4 regions of the Chryseobacterium cupriresistens genome follow, and region 1 is predicted to be linked to each of the others. Evidence: riboswitches for the same ligand, from Rfam matches in the RefSeq annotation. Region 1 holds a riboswitch; each other region holds the start of a gene.
The links. Region 1 has a riboswitch for S-adenosylmethionine ahead of ACLI50_RS20020 (TonB-dependent receptor plug domain-containing protein). Riboswitches for the same ligand answer to the same signal wherever they lie in the genome.

Region 1 (3,185 bases):
TATCCTGAGAAAATTTGCTGTCTGATCTTGTATATCCAAACTGGAAATCCAGTTTTTGAGATTTGTCAGCAAAACGCTTCTGATAGGTTACAACTGCTTCCTGTCTTAAATTATTGGTATGGGCAACGTCAGAAGAAGTATAAAAAGCTTCTTGTAAATCCTTCGGGTTTCTCTTGAACGGTAAATCTCCATGCCCGTCACTTAAAGTATAGTTGTCATTATTATTGTGATAAATATCGTAGTTCAATAATAACCTGTCCTGTCCCAGATCAAAAGTTAATCCGGATTTTGCAAAATATCCGCGTGCGTATCTATCGGTATGGCTTGTTAGAAGCTCATCCTGCTGGCCATTCAGCATACTTTCACGGTAATTCTGCCCAACATTCAGCTGCCATCCGAAATATTTATTTCTGGCATTTAAATTAACGGAGTTGGTCGTTCTGCTTCTATACTTGTCGTAATTTGTAAAAGAATAATTCCCTGAATACGTAGCGGTTAAATATTTATTTGCATTTTTGTTGGTGATGATATTCATGATGGCACCTCCGGAAGTTGCCGGAAACTCAGCACCTGGCTGGGTGATCACTTCAATTCTCTCTACGGAATTGGCCGGCATTCCTTCAAGGAAGGAGTTCAATTCATTGGAAGTGATGTTCAGAGGTCTTCCGTTAAGATATACTTCCAGCATTTTTCCCTGATACATCATCCCGGCAATATCGGTAGATACAAGTCCCGGAAGTTTTTTAATTCCTTCCAGAACGTTTCCGTTATTCAGCTGAGGCTGCTCAGAAAAGTCAAAAATAGTACGGTCTGCTTTTTGTTCAACGGCTTTTTTAGTTTTGGTAATGACTACGCCTTCAATTTGCTTTTCCTGAGGTTTCTTATTTTTTTCCTGAGAAAAAATAAGAACAGAACTTAATAAGGATAAAGCGAAAATTGTTTTTTTCATAATGTTTTTACTGTTATCCGGTTAGACGCTGAAAAAGATAATTTGTTACGCTAAAATGTTGAAAATCGAAAATTTAGGCTAAATTTTTTTTATTTCGGAAATAATTATATCTTTGCCAGGTAATTATCAAGAATCTCTAGATGGGATAGCAACCTGCAAAAACAAGCAAGGTGCTGCAATCGATAAGCCGGATCTTCCGGAAAAAATGTTTATCATTCTATCATTACTCCCATCTTGAATTTTTGTTTTAAAGTTAAAATCAAATGTTTAAAGACAAGGGAAATCACATTCCATCAGTAATTTTTTATTCTTCAGATCATGAAGTGAGCCTTCATTACTCTGATATGTTCTCATGCCATTTCTACATGCGCATGTGTTGTTGTTTCTAGCCTTTTCTATTTCTAAAAAATAATACAAACATTTCGAATTCTATGGTAACCTTACAATTTAGGGCTACAGGATCTGTATTGCTTAAAAAACAAATTTCATCAACAAAAAAGTACACAACAAACATGCATAATTTCAAAAAAAGAATTTTTATTCCTTCTATCGTGCTTATTTCTTCATTTTATTACGCACAGACGGACACTTTACAATCGAAGAAAATAGAAGATGTGGTTATCCTTGGATCAAGGGGTTCCGGAAGATCTTTGACCGATACTCCTGTTCCGGTGGACATCATTAATATATCTAAAATTTTAAAACAGAGCCCGACGAATAATATCAGCCAGGCTTTAAACTATATCGTACCCTCATTTTCATCCACATCACATACTGTAAATGACGGAACTGATTTTGTGGATCCGGCACTGTTGAGAGGATTAGGACCGGATCAGGTTTTGGTATTACTCAACGGAAAAAGAAGGTATCAGTCTTCACTGATTAATGTTACCCTTACGCCGGGAAGAGGTTCTGTGGGAACCGACCTTAATGCTATTCCTGCTTTTGCATTGGAAAAAATAGAAGTTTTAAGGGATGGAGCTGCTGCCCAGTATGGATCTGATGCCATTGCGGGGGTGCTAAACCTCGGACTGAAAAAAAGGCTGGGATTTTCCGGACAGGTATTCTTAGGGGGATATGCTTCACCTGTTGCCAATAATTTCTCCGGAGGGGTAGACGGACAGACTGTTTCTGTAGACCTTAATTATGGCACTAAAATAGGTAAAACCGGATTTTTTAATGTTACCGGTTCCGCCCAATACCGTGATCCTTATTCCAGAGCAGGAGTGAGGGAAGGAGATATTTTCAACGCCTATAATGCCATTAATTACCGGGCATTACAGGATGGAGTGAATATTGACGGCTTGTATAAAAACATTACCAATACTTCCAATACTCAGCAAATCATCAATACCATTAAACAGTATGCAACTAAGGTTGGATATTTTGCACCTGATTTTCAATCTCAGATTTCCGGGGCAAACAGCATTTCTGAGCTTCAAAAAATATTGGGTAAAGATTTTACCTCTGAGGAGCTTAATTACAGAGGATTGGAGAGAAAAGATTTCAGTTTGAGAGCAGGGCAGTCTAAACTGCAGTCCGGACAGCTCTTCTTCAATTCTGAAATTCCTGTAAATGAGGATTGGAAGGTTTATTCATTTGGTGGCTACAGTTACCGTCTTGGTAATGCAGGAGGATTTTACAGGCTTCCAAATAATGAAAGGAATATCAATGCAGTTACTCCCAACGGATATCTGCCTCAGATTGAAGCCACTGTAAATGATTATTCCCTTGCAGCCGGAATTAAAGGAAAATGGGATGGCTGGAATGTGGATTTCAGTAACACATTCGGGAAAAATGTTTTCGGTTTTGGTGTTGTCAATACTTTTAATGCATCACTTACAGATAGTTCTCCAAGAACCTTTGATGCTGGAGGATCTGAATTCTCACAAAATACTGTCAACCTTGATTTCTCTAAGAAATATGATGTTCTGAAAGGGTTGAACATTGCGTTTGGTGGTGAATACCGACACGAGAATTATAAAGTAAATGCCGGAAAAGAAAACTCTTATGCTTCCTACGATATCTATGGCCGGGTAGTAACAGCCAAAACCCCTGAAAATGAAAAAGTAACCGATTTTTTTGGAAGTGTAAGACCCGCAGGTGCTCAGGTTTTCCCCGGCTTCAGTCCTGAAAATGCAGTTTCCGGAAACAGAAACAGTATTGCAGCTTATGCTGATGCAGAACTGGAAATTACCGATAGATGGTTATTGGAAGGAGCTGTACGGTATGAGAA
Region 2 (3,185 bases), on a different contig from region 1:
CATTTCCATCGATGTCATATTGGGTATAGGATGCTTCGTCACCCGCTTTAATCTGGTATTGTTCAAACCTGAACTCACCACCGAACGCAATATTGAAACGGTTTATATTTTTAGAAACATCAAGATTAATGGTATTCTGAAGGAAACTATGGGCGCCTGCATAAAAACTTGTGGGTGATTTTGCTCCCAGAGAAGCATTATTGGTGTTGCTTACCTTATAATTGAAGGTATTGCTCCCGAATGTATTACTAAGGTCAAATAGCCAGTTGTTAACATTATATTTTGCACCTACAGCATAGGAAACATCATATACCTGAGACCCAAGAACCGCCTGAAAACCGTTCGGATAAATGGATGAAACCACATTAGACTTTTCGCTTGGCAGTCTTCTGAAACCAAACCCTTCTCCTTCTTTAATACTGAATCCTCCGAAAGAATAGAGTTTAAAATGATCATTAAAGGGATATTCTGAATTGAAAAACAACTGTCCCTGTCTGATCTGGGCATCTCCGATCTGAAAATTGAAATCATCACGGGTCAACCCTCTTTTTTCAATTTCGGCATCATCCGCAGCTCTGGCTGCTTTTACCGCTTCAGCGTCACCTGCAAATTCATACGCAAAATTATCTCCGAAAATATCCAGATCGTGATTTTGAGTTCTTGTGGTTTTTCCTCTGTGGCTTAATTGCAGGGAAAGATTGATATAACCGTCTTTCTTTCCTAATGAAGCTCCGTAGTTGACTCCTGCCTGATACGTATCTCCATCATTTCTTCCACTTAATCCGTAAGTAAGGCTTGCTGAAGCTCCGGCATTTTTCTTAAGAATTATGTTGATCACTCCGGCAATAGCATCAGAACCATATTGTGCAGCAGCTCCGTCTCTTAACACTTCTATTCTATCAATAGCAATTACGGGAATGGTACTCAAATCTGTTCCTACGGAACCATTTCCTACAGTATTCTGATAATTGACCAATGAGGTTGTATGTCTTCTTTTTCCGTTAAGCAATACGAGAACCTGATCAGGGCCCATTCCTCTTAATGTTACGGGATCAATATGCTCTGTGCCATCAGAAGCAGACTGCCTCACTGCATTAAACGACGGAATCACATAATTAAGGAGATCCTGAGCAGTCATTTGGGGAGAACTTCTCTGGATTTTGTCAATATTAATTACATCTACAGGAACCGGTGTCTCCAGCTTTGTTCTTTTGACATTACGGTTTCCGACGATGATAATATCTTCGATCTGTTTTCCTTTTTCCTCACTTTCCTGAGCAGCTACCAGAATTGCTCCAAGCAATAGTACAGCTGTGCTTAATTTTTTCATTTTTGTTCTTGCCAATTAATACTACCAATCTGACGGATCTTTCCGCAGATACACAAGACTTCAAGAAATGGAATTCATATAGAGTATTGACTTCAATTATCTCTCCCAAAGGGTTGGAATTAGCACCTTTACACGCTGGAATTGTGCAGGTTGCTAAGGTTTCACCGGGCCAAATCCCTCCACCTTTCTTGATAAATCTACGGCAAAAGTAGACTATTTTTCTGAACTTACAAAAAAAGCAAATCTGCTGATCTGCAAATTTGCCTTTTATTTTGTATGGAACTTGTTTAAACTTTTTATTTTTGAACCATTAAGATTTAATAAGAGTTTAAAAGGATTAAGAGAAACTTAAAAATCAGAATGATTAACCTTAACTATACTTTATTTCTTAAACCTTCTTAATGGTTTTTAAGATATTAAATATTTTTTATAAGTCTAGACAACTAAATCTTTTGTTTTATTTAATAATCATCTTTTGAATGGCTATTCCTGTATCTGATTTCAACCGCACAAGATACGTGCCTGCCGGATAATCAACCTTCAAATTATAAGTTCCGCTCTCTTTATCGAGTTTGAAAGTATCCAGTTTTTTACCGGTCATATCAAAAATTGAAATTTCCCCATTTTTTGCTTTATTGAAAACCAGTTTAGCGATTCCATTTCGGACAGGATTATCTGCAATCTGAAGAGATAATTTGTTGGCGGCATTGACATCTGCTGTTGACAAAGCACCCGCGTAATTACCAAAGATTCTAAATTCTCCCGATTGTAAAGTGATTGGAGCTGTTGTGGAAGCTACATTTGAAATACTGTTGTCCATCAGATTCTGCCATTGACCTGTGTAAGGGAAATAAGGCACTACATTCTGTGCGGAAGTCGTGTAATTGGCCAATACGACAACATTCTTTATTCCTGTTGTAATAGAGGCATCATATACATAAATTCTTGTGATCAGACCATTGGGGTCGTTCGTAAGATTGTTGGATTCTATACTATAGGTTTTCGATTTAAAGACCTGATGACTGTTTCTGATGTTGATGATTTTAGCCCATGTATCGTAGACCGCCTTTCTATTCAGATCAGTATCATATCCGAGCGTAAATGCAACAGGTTTCTCATCGGTTCTGCATCCGCTGTCTATCGTACCGTTTGCACATCTGTTGATGCTGAATTCATATCCTAATTCTCCAAACTGCCAGATCATTTTCGGACCAGGGATAGTAAAGAACGTGGCCCCGAATGTTTTCATTCTTTCAAGAGCGGTATTCAGGTTTTTTACATCATAGCTTCCGTTCGCTGCACCGTATGCAAGGTTTTTAAACATCAGTCTTTCTTCATCGTGGCTTTCTCCATAGCCTACGGCACTCATATTGGTAAATCCGTGAAGACTGTGGTTCATTCGGTCGTAATTGCTGTTTTCCTTATATCCCATCGTATTCTGATTGTAAGGATCTGTCTGTTTATTCCAAAGCATAACGCCTTTTCCTTCTGCTATTCTGTAATTCGCCCATTGCTGTTCTTCTGCATCAGTTCCAAGGTGTTCGAAGATCATATAAGAATTGGGATCAATGGCCCATTGTTTATCAGCATAATTTTTCATGATATCCACTCTGTCCTGCTGGTAGGCATTGGTACAGGCCTCATCATTTTCAGAACAGCTTTGCGTAAATCCTTTGGTTAAATCCCAACGGAATCCGTCTATGTGATATTCAGTCAGCCATTGCTCAAGACATCTTTCAACATAATATTGCGTTGAAAGGCTGGTATGGTTAAAATCGTTAAATACATTGTATGAATGTTTCGGAACCTGATTAAAGTAAGGGTTGTTGGCTGCAACATTTCCATAGCCATCACC
Region 3 (3,185 bases), on a different contig from region 1:
TTTCAGTTCCGGCAAGAAAGTGAATTCCATGAATCCTTTTCCTGAAAAGTTATCTTCTTTATTTTCGTTTTTATCTAAAGGCAACGTTGCAGCAGCATTCTGATTTTGAAGTGCATTTGTAGGTCTGTATTTTCCAAAATCATAAATTGGATTTCCGTCAGCATCTAAAACGTAAGTTCCGTCTGCATTTCTTTCATAATAAGGATAGAATGAAGGAATAAACCTTGCGGCATTGATGATATTGCTTGCCTTGGAATCTGAAGAAGTTGGTGCCTGCTGAATACTGTTCGTATAACTTAAGTTTACTCCAACATTCAGCCATCTTTTAACTTCGGAATTAATTTTAAGCCTGGTATTATATCTTTTAAAACCAGATTCAATGGCCATCCCTTTATCATCCAGATAACCAAGGGAAAAGAAGTAATTACTTTTCTCACTTCCTCCGCTGATATCAAGATCCATCTGGTTTCTTGATGCCACTCTCTGTAGAATATCTCTCCAGTCATCATTCCAGAGTGGTGATGCCCCTGACAATAATTTTCCATCTGTTCCCACCGGTTTTGGATAAGCAGTTCCATATGGATTAATTCCAAGGGTAGAAACAAGATTATCTGTTGCCATCTGAGCAGCCTGCTGAGAAGAAACTTTACCGGACTGATATCCGTTTCTTAATGCTTCCCAATATAATTGAAAATATTGATCCGTGTTTACCTGTTCATAATCTTTGACAGCTCTTCCTGAGAATCCCTGGCTGATATTAAAATTTACTCTGGCTTCTCCTTTTTTTCCTGATTTTGTAGTGATGATGATAATTCCGTTTGCCCCTCTTGAACCATACAAGGCACTTGCTGTAGCGTCTTTCAAAACACTGATGGATTCAATATCACTTGGGCTGATAGAGTTAATATTTCCGTCAAAAGGAATTCCGTCTACTACGTATAAAGGATCACTGGAAGCACTGATGGAACCGATTCCTCTGATTCTGATAGTAGAAACCGCACCCGGCTGCCCTGAGGCACTGGTGGTCTGAATCCCTGCAACCTGCCCTTCCAATGCTTTGGTAATATTGGTTACAGGTCTGTTATTGATTTTATCACTGGAAATGGTGGCTACAGAACCGGTATAGCTGTTTCTTTTTGCTTTTCCGTAAGCTACCACTACGACTTCATCAAGCTCCTTTTCATGAAGACTATCTTTTTTCAGTCTGGAATTCTGTGCACTTACACTGGTGACTCCCAGAAAAAAAGCCGCAACCGGAGGTATCCAGGCTTTAGAATTAAATAAATTTTTACTAATCATAATCAATTTTATTTATCATATATTAAAATTTAACCCTTTGCAGAAAAGTCAGCAAAGGGCATCGATAAATACGATAAACCAAATGCTTATTTTTCCTTAAAAGGCTGAACGTAACACCTTGCCCCAAGGGTAGGTTGTTAAGACTTCACAGGGTCAGTTCCCTCCATCTTTCTTTATAAGCCGATCGAAATATGGTTGCAAAGCTAAAAACTTTTAGTCTACAAAACAAGTAGACTTATTATTTTTTCATGATAAATTTTTAATAATTAACATAAAATTTTAATAAAAGCCATAACAATAAGGAGTTGTAAGCTTTATCATTTATTTAAATATGACAAATATCATTATTAAAAACTCAATTGAAACAAATCTACATCACATTGAAATTTTTGGCCATTAATTAAAAAAAGTTTTTAATTTTATGGTATGAGAGTTTTAATCATCAACGGGCCTAATCTCAATCTTTTAGGCACAAGAGAACCGGAAATCTATGGAAATGTTTCTATGGAAAGTTATTTGGAAAATTTGAAATCCGAGTTTCAGGCTCATGATATAAAATATTACCAGTCTAATATTGAAGGCGAGCTTATTAACAGGCTTCAGGAGGATGACTTCGATGCAGTAGTGATCAATCCCGGGGCTTATACTCACTATTCATATGCGATTGCAGACTGTTTAAAAAATATCAGAAAACCTAAAGTAGAAGTTCATATCAGCAATATCTATAAAAGAGAGGAATTCAGACAGAAATCTGTAACAGCAGCTAATACGGATGCAGTCTTATCAGGCTTTGGAATGGATGGGTATCGGTTGGCCTTATTAAGTTTAAAATAACTTATACTTTTTTATTTAACCACGGATTTCACAGATTTTCACAGATGATTATGAAAAATAATTTATGAAGATAAAGGATAAGATTTACTGTAAAAGCATTGGGGTAAATTCCAGACAATTAACAAAAAGAAAATCTTATATCGTTGAAGAAATAAATGCTGAAAATATAAGAATCTGGAATGATGAAGGAAAGCTCAGATGGTATTCTAAGTTTTATTTCTGCTTGGAGAAAGAACCGGAAATTATTTCCATTCATATTGATGATGAAATAGTAGAGGATACTGAATCTGCTATAGAAGTCACCATTGAATTTTCTGACAAAACAAAATATTGGATGACCTTCACTACTCCAAAGTATTTAAATAAAATATTGGACGGAAAGTCTTACTTTTCTTCAAAGCATTTTATGATTATAAAATATCTGACTGAAGAATCAATCAAATCAACAGTCCTGAAACTGGATGAACAGAATCAATTGATTGAAAGTTGTAAAAAATACTAATAAGAAGCCTCATCAGTGATGAGGCTTTTTATATGTTGATTGGTAACTATTAGATAGTCTGTTCCTGCAATTGAGGTCCTGAAGCTACTAATTTTTTACCTTCTTCAGTATCACAATACTGCTCAAAGTTCTTGATATATCTTGAAGCAAGATCTTTTGCTTTTTCTTCCCATTCTGAAGCGTTCTCATAAGTATCTCTAGGATCTAGAATACCTGTAGAAACGTTTGGCAATTCAGTAGGAATTTCAAGGTTCATGATCGGAACCTGAGTTTTAGGAGCATTATCAATAGAACCGTCAATGATGGCATCAATGATTGCTCTGGTATCTTTTAGAGAAATTCTCTTTCCGGTACCATTCCAACCTGTGTTTACCAGATAAGCTTTAGCTCCGTGCTCCTTCATTTTACCGATTAATGTTTTAGAATACATTGTTGGGTGCAATGTAAGGAATGCTTCACCAAATGCTGGAGAGAAAGATGGCTGAGGTTCAGTAATTCCCCTTTCAGTTCCTGCTAATTTTGATGTATAACCGCAAAGGAAGTGGTATTG
Region 4 (3,185 bases), on a different contig from region 1:
ATGAACGGTTTTCGGTTTTTTGAAAATTTCAGATTCTATGATGTTTCTTGTTTTTTCATCCTGTGAAGACGTCACTACGATATTGACTCTGTTTTCTCCTGCTACCTGGTTCAAAAGCAATGGAAAAACATTATTTCTTGCCAGCTCAGCAAAGACTTTATTAAAATCTTCTGCTACAAAACCAATGACAGAAACATTATTGATACTATAGATCTGGGAAACTTTTCCTGACTTTCTTTCTGCTTCAAATTCATCGATAAGACAAGCCACTGCCTTCTCTGCATCATTTTCATGAACCAGGATAGAAATTCCGTTTTCTACGGCCTGCTGAGAGATTACTCCTACACTGATACGCGCCAAAGTAAGCGCTTTAAAAATTCGTCCGTCAATCCCGATTTCTCCCAGGAAATCTTCTCCTTCAAATTTAACGATTGATCTGTTCTTCAAAAATTTTATTTCGTTAGCATTTTTCATTACTTCTATAAAATGTTTTTAATGATATTATTTAATTGTTGATATTCCATTAGGAAGGCATCATGCCCGTGTATAGATTGGATCTCGTGATAAGAAACATCTTTATTTTTCTCTTTTAAGTTTTCAAAACACATTCGGATTTCAGAAGCCGGGAAAAATAAATCTGTATCTACGGAGATCATGTGCATTCGTGCCTGTATGTTCTCCAGTGCTGTATCAGCAGCATTTATATTCATCAAGAGATGATTCATCAATTTGTAAGCTTTTAAACTAAATCTTTCGTTTAGTGCATTACCATGATAAACCAGCCAGTCTTCTGATTCCAGGCGTTGTTTGTCCTGATTATATTGGTTTTGAAATCTGTCATTGAGCGACTGCGGTGTTCTGTAGCACAACATGGCATGAATTCTTGCTTTCTGTAATGGTTCTTCCTTATCATTTAATAAAAATTTCTGAACCAGACACTGTGCATGAAGCCAGTCGTGTGTTCTGTAATCGCAGGCAATAGGAATAAAAATCTCAGCAAGATCCGGCTGCTGGGCAAGCATTTCCCAGGCAATACCTCCTCCCAGAGAGCCTCCTATAATGGCATATAAATTTTTGATCTGTAAAACTTCAAGTCCTTTCAGAAATATCGCAGCGATATCTGAAGGAGTAAAGTCTTCATAATCTTCAATTAAAAAATCGTCGTATCCGTTTCCTGGTATATTGAAGCACAGAACGGTATATTGATCGGTATCAACAATCTGATTTTTTCCCACCAGCTGTTTCCACCAGCCTTTTTCTCCGGATACGTTTGAATTTCCGGTAAGAGCATGATTGATTAAGACAACAGGGGCTGTAAACAGATCTTTCCCAAAAAGCTGATAGCTTAATGAGATATGGTATTCCTTTTGGGAATGAGTTTGATACGTAAGATTAATATAGTTTAGTTCTGTTTTCAATTCTATTAAATTTTAATACAATTGAAAATGCCACAGGAAATGGCTGAAAAGAACTTCAGTAAGTTATCTGTCCAAAATTATTTTGGTAGAACGTAGCACCTTCTTTACTTGCGCAAAGGGTTGCTAAGGTTTCATAGGGTCTAATCCCTCAACCTTTCTTGATAACATTTTCAATATTTGAATGAACGAATGGTGCAAAGGTAGTTCTTTTCTTTTAATTTCAAAAAAAAATTATTTTAATATTTAAAAAAGCCCTTAAATACAAGTATTCCAAGAGTATATTAATAATTATTCAGATGAAAAAAATTGGAATTACTTCTCAAAAAAACTAACTTCGTATGGAAAAGTGATGAGATATGACCGCCGAAAAAGATAGATTACAAGATACCAAATGGAAAAACTGGGGACCTTATGTAAGCAACCGGCAGTGGGGAAATGTACGCGAAGATTATAGCCCGAACGGGAATGCCTGGAATTTCACCAACCATAATAATGCAGAAAGCTATGCCTACCGTTGGGGTGAAGAAGGTATTGCCGGAATTTCTGATGTAAAGCAGCTTTTATGTTTTGCTTTTTCGTTCTGGAACAAGAAAGACAAAATGGTAAAGGAACGATTCTTTGGTTTGAGCAATCCTCAGGGTAATCATGGGGAAGACATCAAAGAAATCTTTTATTATCTGGATAATACACCTACTCATAGTTATATGAAAATGGTTTATAAATATCCCATCAATGAATTTCCTTACGATGAACTTGTTGCAGAAAACGGAAGACGCAGTAAAAAGGAACCGGAATATGAAATTTTCGATACCGGAATTTTCGATAATGATGAATATTTTGATATTTTCATTGAATATTGCAAGGCCGATCACAATGATATTCTTGCCAGAGTAACGGTCTGTAACCGAAGTCAGCATGAAGCACCTATTCTGGTAGCGCCTACTGTATGGTTCAGAAACAACTGGAAATGGGGATACAACACCTATAAGGCAGAGCTTAATGCTTCTCATGACGGAAGTATCAATATTGGACACGACAGTATCTCCATTAAAAAACTTTATTCCCGAAATACCAATGCACAAAGCGTATTTTGTGATAATGAAACCAATACTTCTAAGCTTTACGGAGCTCCTGCAGGTGAAAATACATATTTCAAAGATGGCATCAATCATTTTATTACCCACCAGGCAAATACGATTAATCCCGCAAAGAAAGGGACAAAAGCTTCTTTCCTGATCGATGAGCTTATCGGAGCCGGAGAATCAAAGGTTTTTGAATTCAGATTGTGCCCGGATGAAGCCGATGAGCCTTTTGAAAACTTTGATGAAATTTTCAATACCCGGCAGACTGAAGCTGAAGAGTTTTATCAGGAAATTCAGAGTGATACCGTTAACGAAGATGAGAGAAATGTACAGAGACAGGCTTTTGCCGGGCTTCTCTGGAACAAACAGTTTTATCATTATAATATCGGAAAATGGCTGAAAGGTGATCCTAATTTTGAAGCGCCAAGAAATTTCAATGAATATGTAAGAAATACAGAGTGGAATCATCTGCATAACAAGGATATTATTTCCATGCCTGATAAATGGGAATATCCATGGTATGCAACGTGGGACCTGGCGTTTCACTGTGTTCCTTTTTCCATCATCGATGCAGAGTTTGCCAAGGGACAGCTGTTACTGCTTACGAAAGAATGGTATATGCACCCTAACGGACAGCTTCCTGCCTATGAGTGGAATATGAGTGATGTGAATCCGCCGGTGCACG

Region 2: it holds a riboswitch for S-adenosylmethionine, as region 1 does, so the genes downstream of both, ACLI50_RS20880 (TonB-dependent receptor plug domain-containing protein) here and ACLI50_RS20020 (TonB-dependent receptor plug domain-containing protein) in region 1, are expected to answer to the same signal.
Region 3: it holds a riboswitch for S-adenosylmethionine, as region 1 does, so the genes downstream of both, ACLI50_RS16335 (SusC/RagA family TonB-linked outer membrane protein) here and ACLI50_RS20020 (TonB-dependent receptor plug domain-containing protein) in region 1, are expected to answer to the same signal.
Region 4: it holds a riboswitch for S-adenosylmethionine, as region 1 does, so the genes downstream of both, ACLI50_RS21620 (alpha/beta fold hydrolase) here and ACLI50_RS20020 (TonB-dependent receptor plug domain-containing protein) in region 1, are expected to answer to the same signal.

The regions. Positions count from the first base shown of each region.
Region 1 is NZ_JBKKJT010000010.1:39,360-42,544, forward strand. Features, by position in the region: gene ACLI50_RS20015 (outer membrane beta-barrel protein) at 1-949, opposite strand, end outside; SAM-I-IV-variant riboswitch at 1,068-1,165, shown strand; gene ACLI50_RS20020 (TonB-dependent receptor plug domain-containing protein) at 1,462-3,185, shown strand, end outside.
Region 2 is NZ_JBKKJT010000011.1:92,521-95,705, reverse strand. Features, by position in the region: gene ACLI50_RS20880 (TonB-dependent receptor plug domain-containing protein) at 1-1,330, opposite strand, end outside; SAM riboswitch class I at 1,424-1,528, opposite strand; gene ACLI50_RS20875 (alpha-amylase family glycosyl hydrolase) at 1,788-3,185, opposite strand, start outside.
Region 3 is NZ_JBKKJT010000005.1:418,500-421,684, reverse strand. Features, by position in the region: gene ACLI50_RS16335 (SusC/RagA family TonB-linked outer membrane protein) at 1-1,299, opposite strand, end outside; SAM riboswitch class I at 1,383-1,481, opposite strand; gene ACLI50_RS16330 (type II 3-dehydroquinate dehydratase) at 1,726-2,133, shown strand; gene ACLI50_RS16325 (hypothetical protein) at 2,198-2,635, shown strand; gene pckA (phosphoenolpyruvate carboxykinase (ATP)) at 2,685-3,185, opposite strand, start outside.
Region 4 is NZ_JBKKJT010000012.1:108,315-111,499, reverse strand. Features, by position in the region: gene ACLI50_RS21625 (ACT domain-containing protein) at 1-474, opposite strand, end outside; gene ACLI50_RS21620 (alpha/beta fold hydrolase) at 480-1,418, opposite strand; SAM riboswitch class I at 1,479-1,586, opposite strand; gene ACLI50_RS21615 (MGH1-like glycoside hydrolase domain-containing protein) at 1,775-3,185, shown strand, end outside.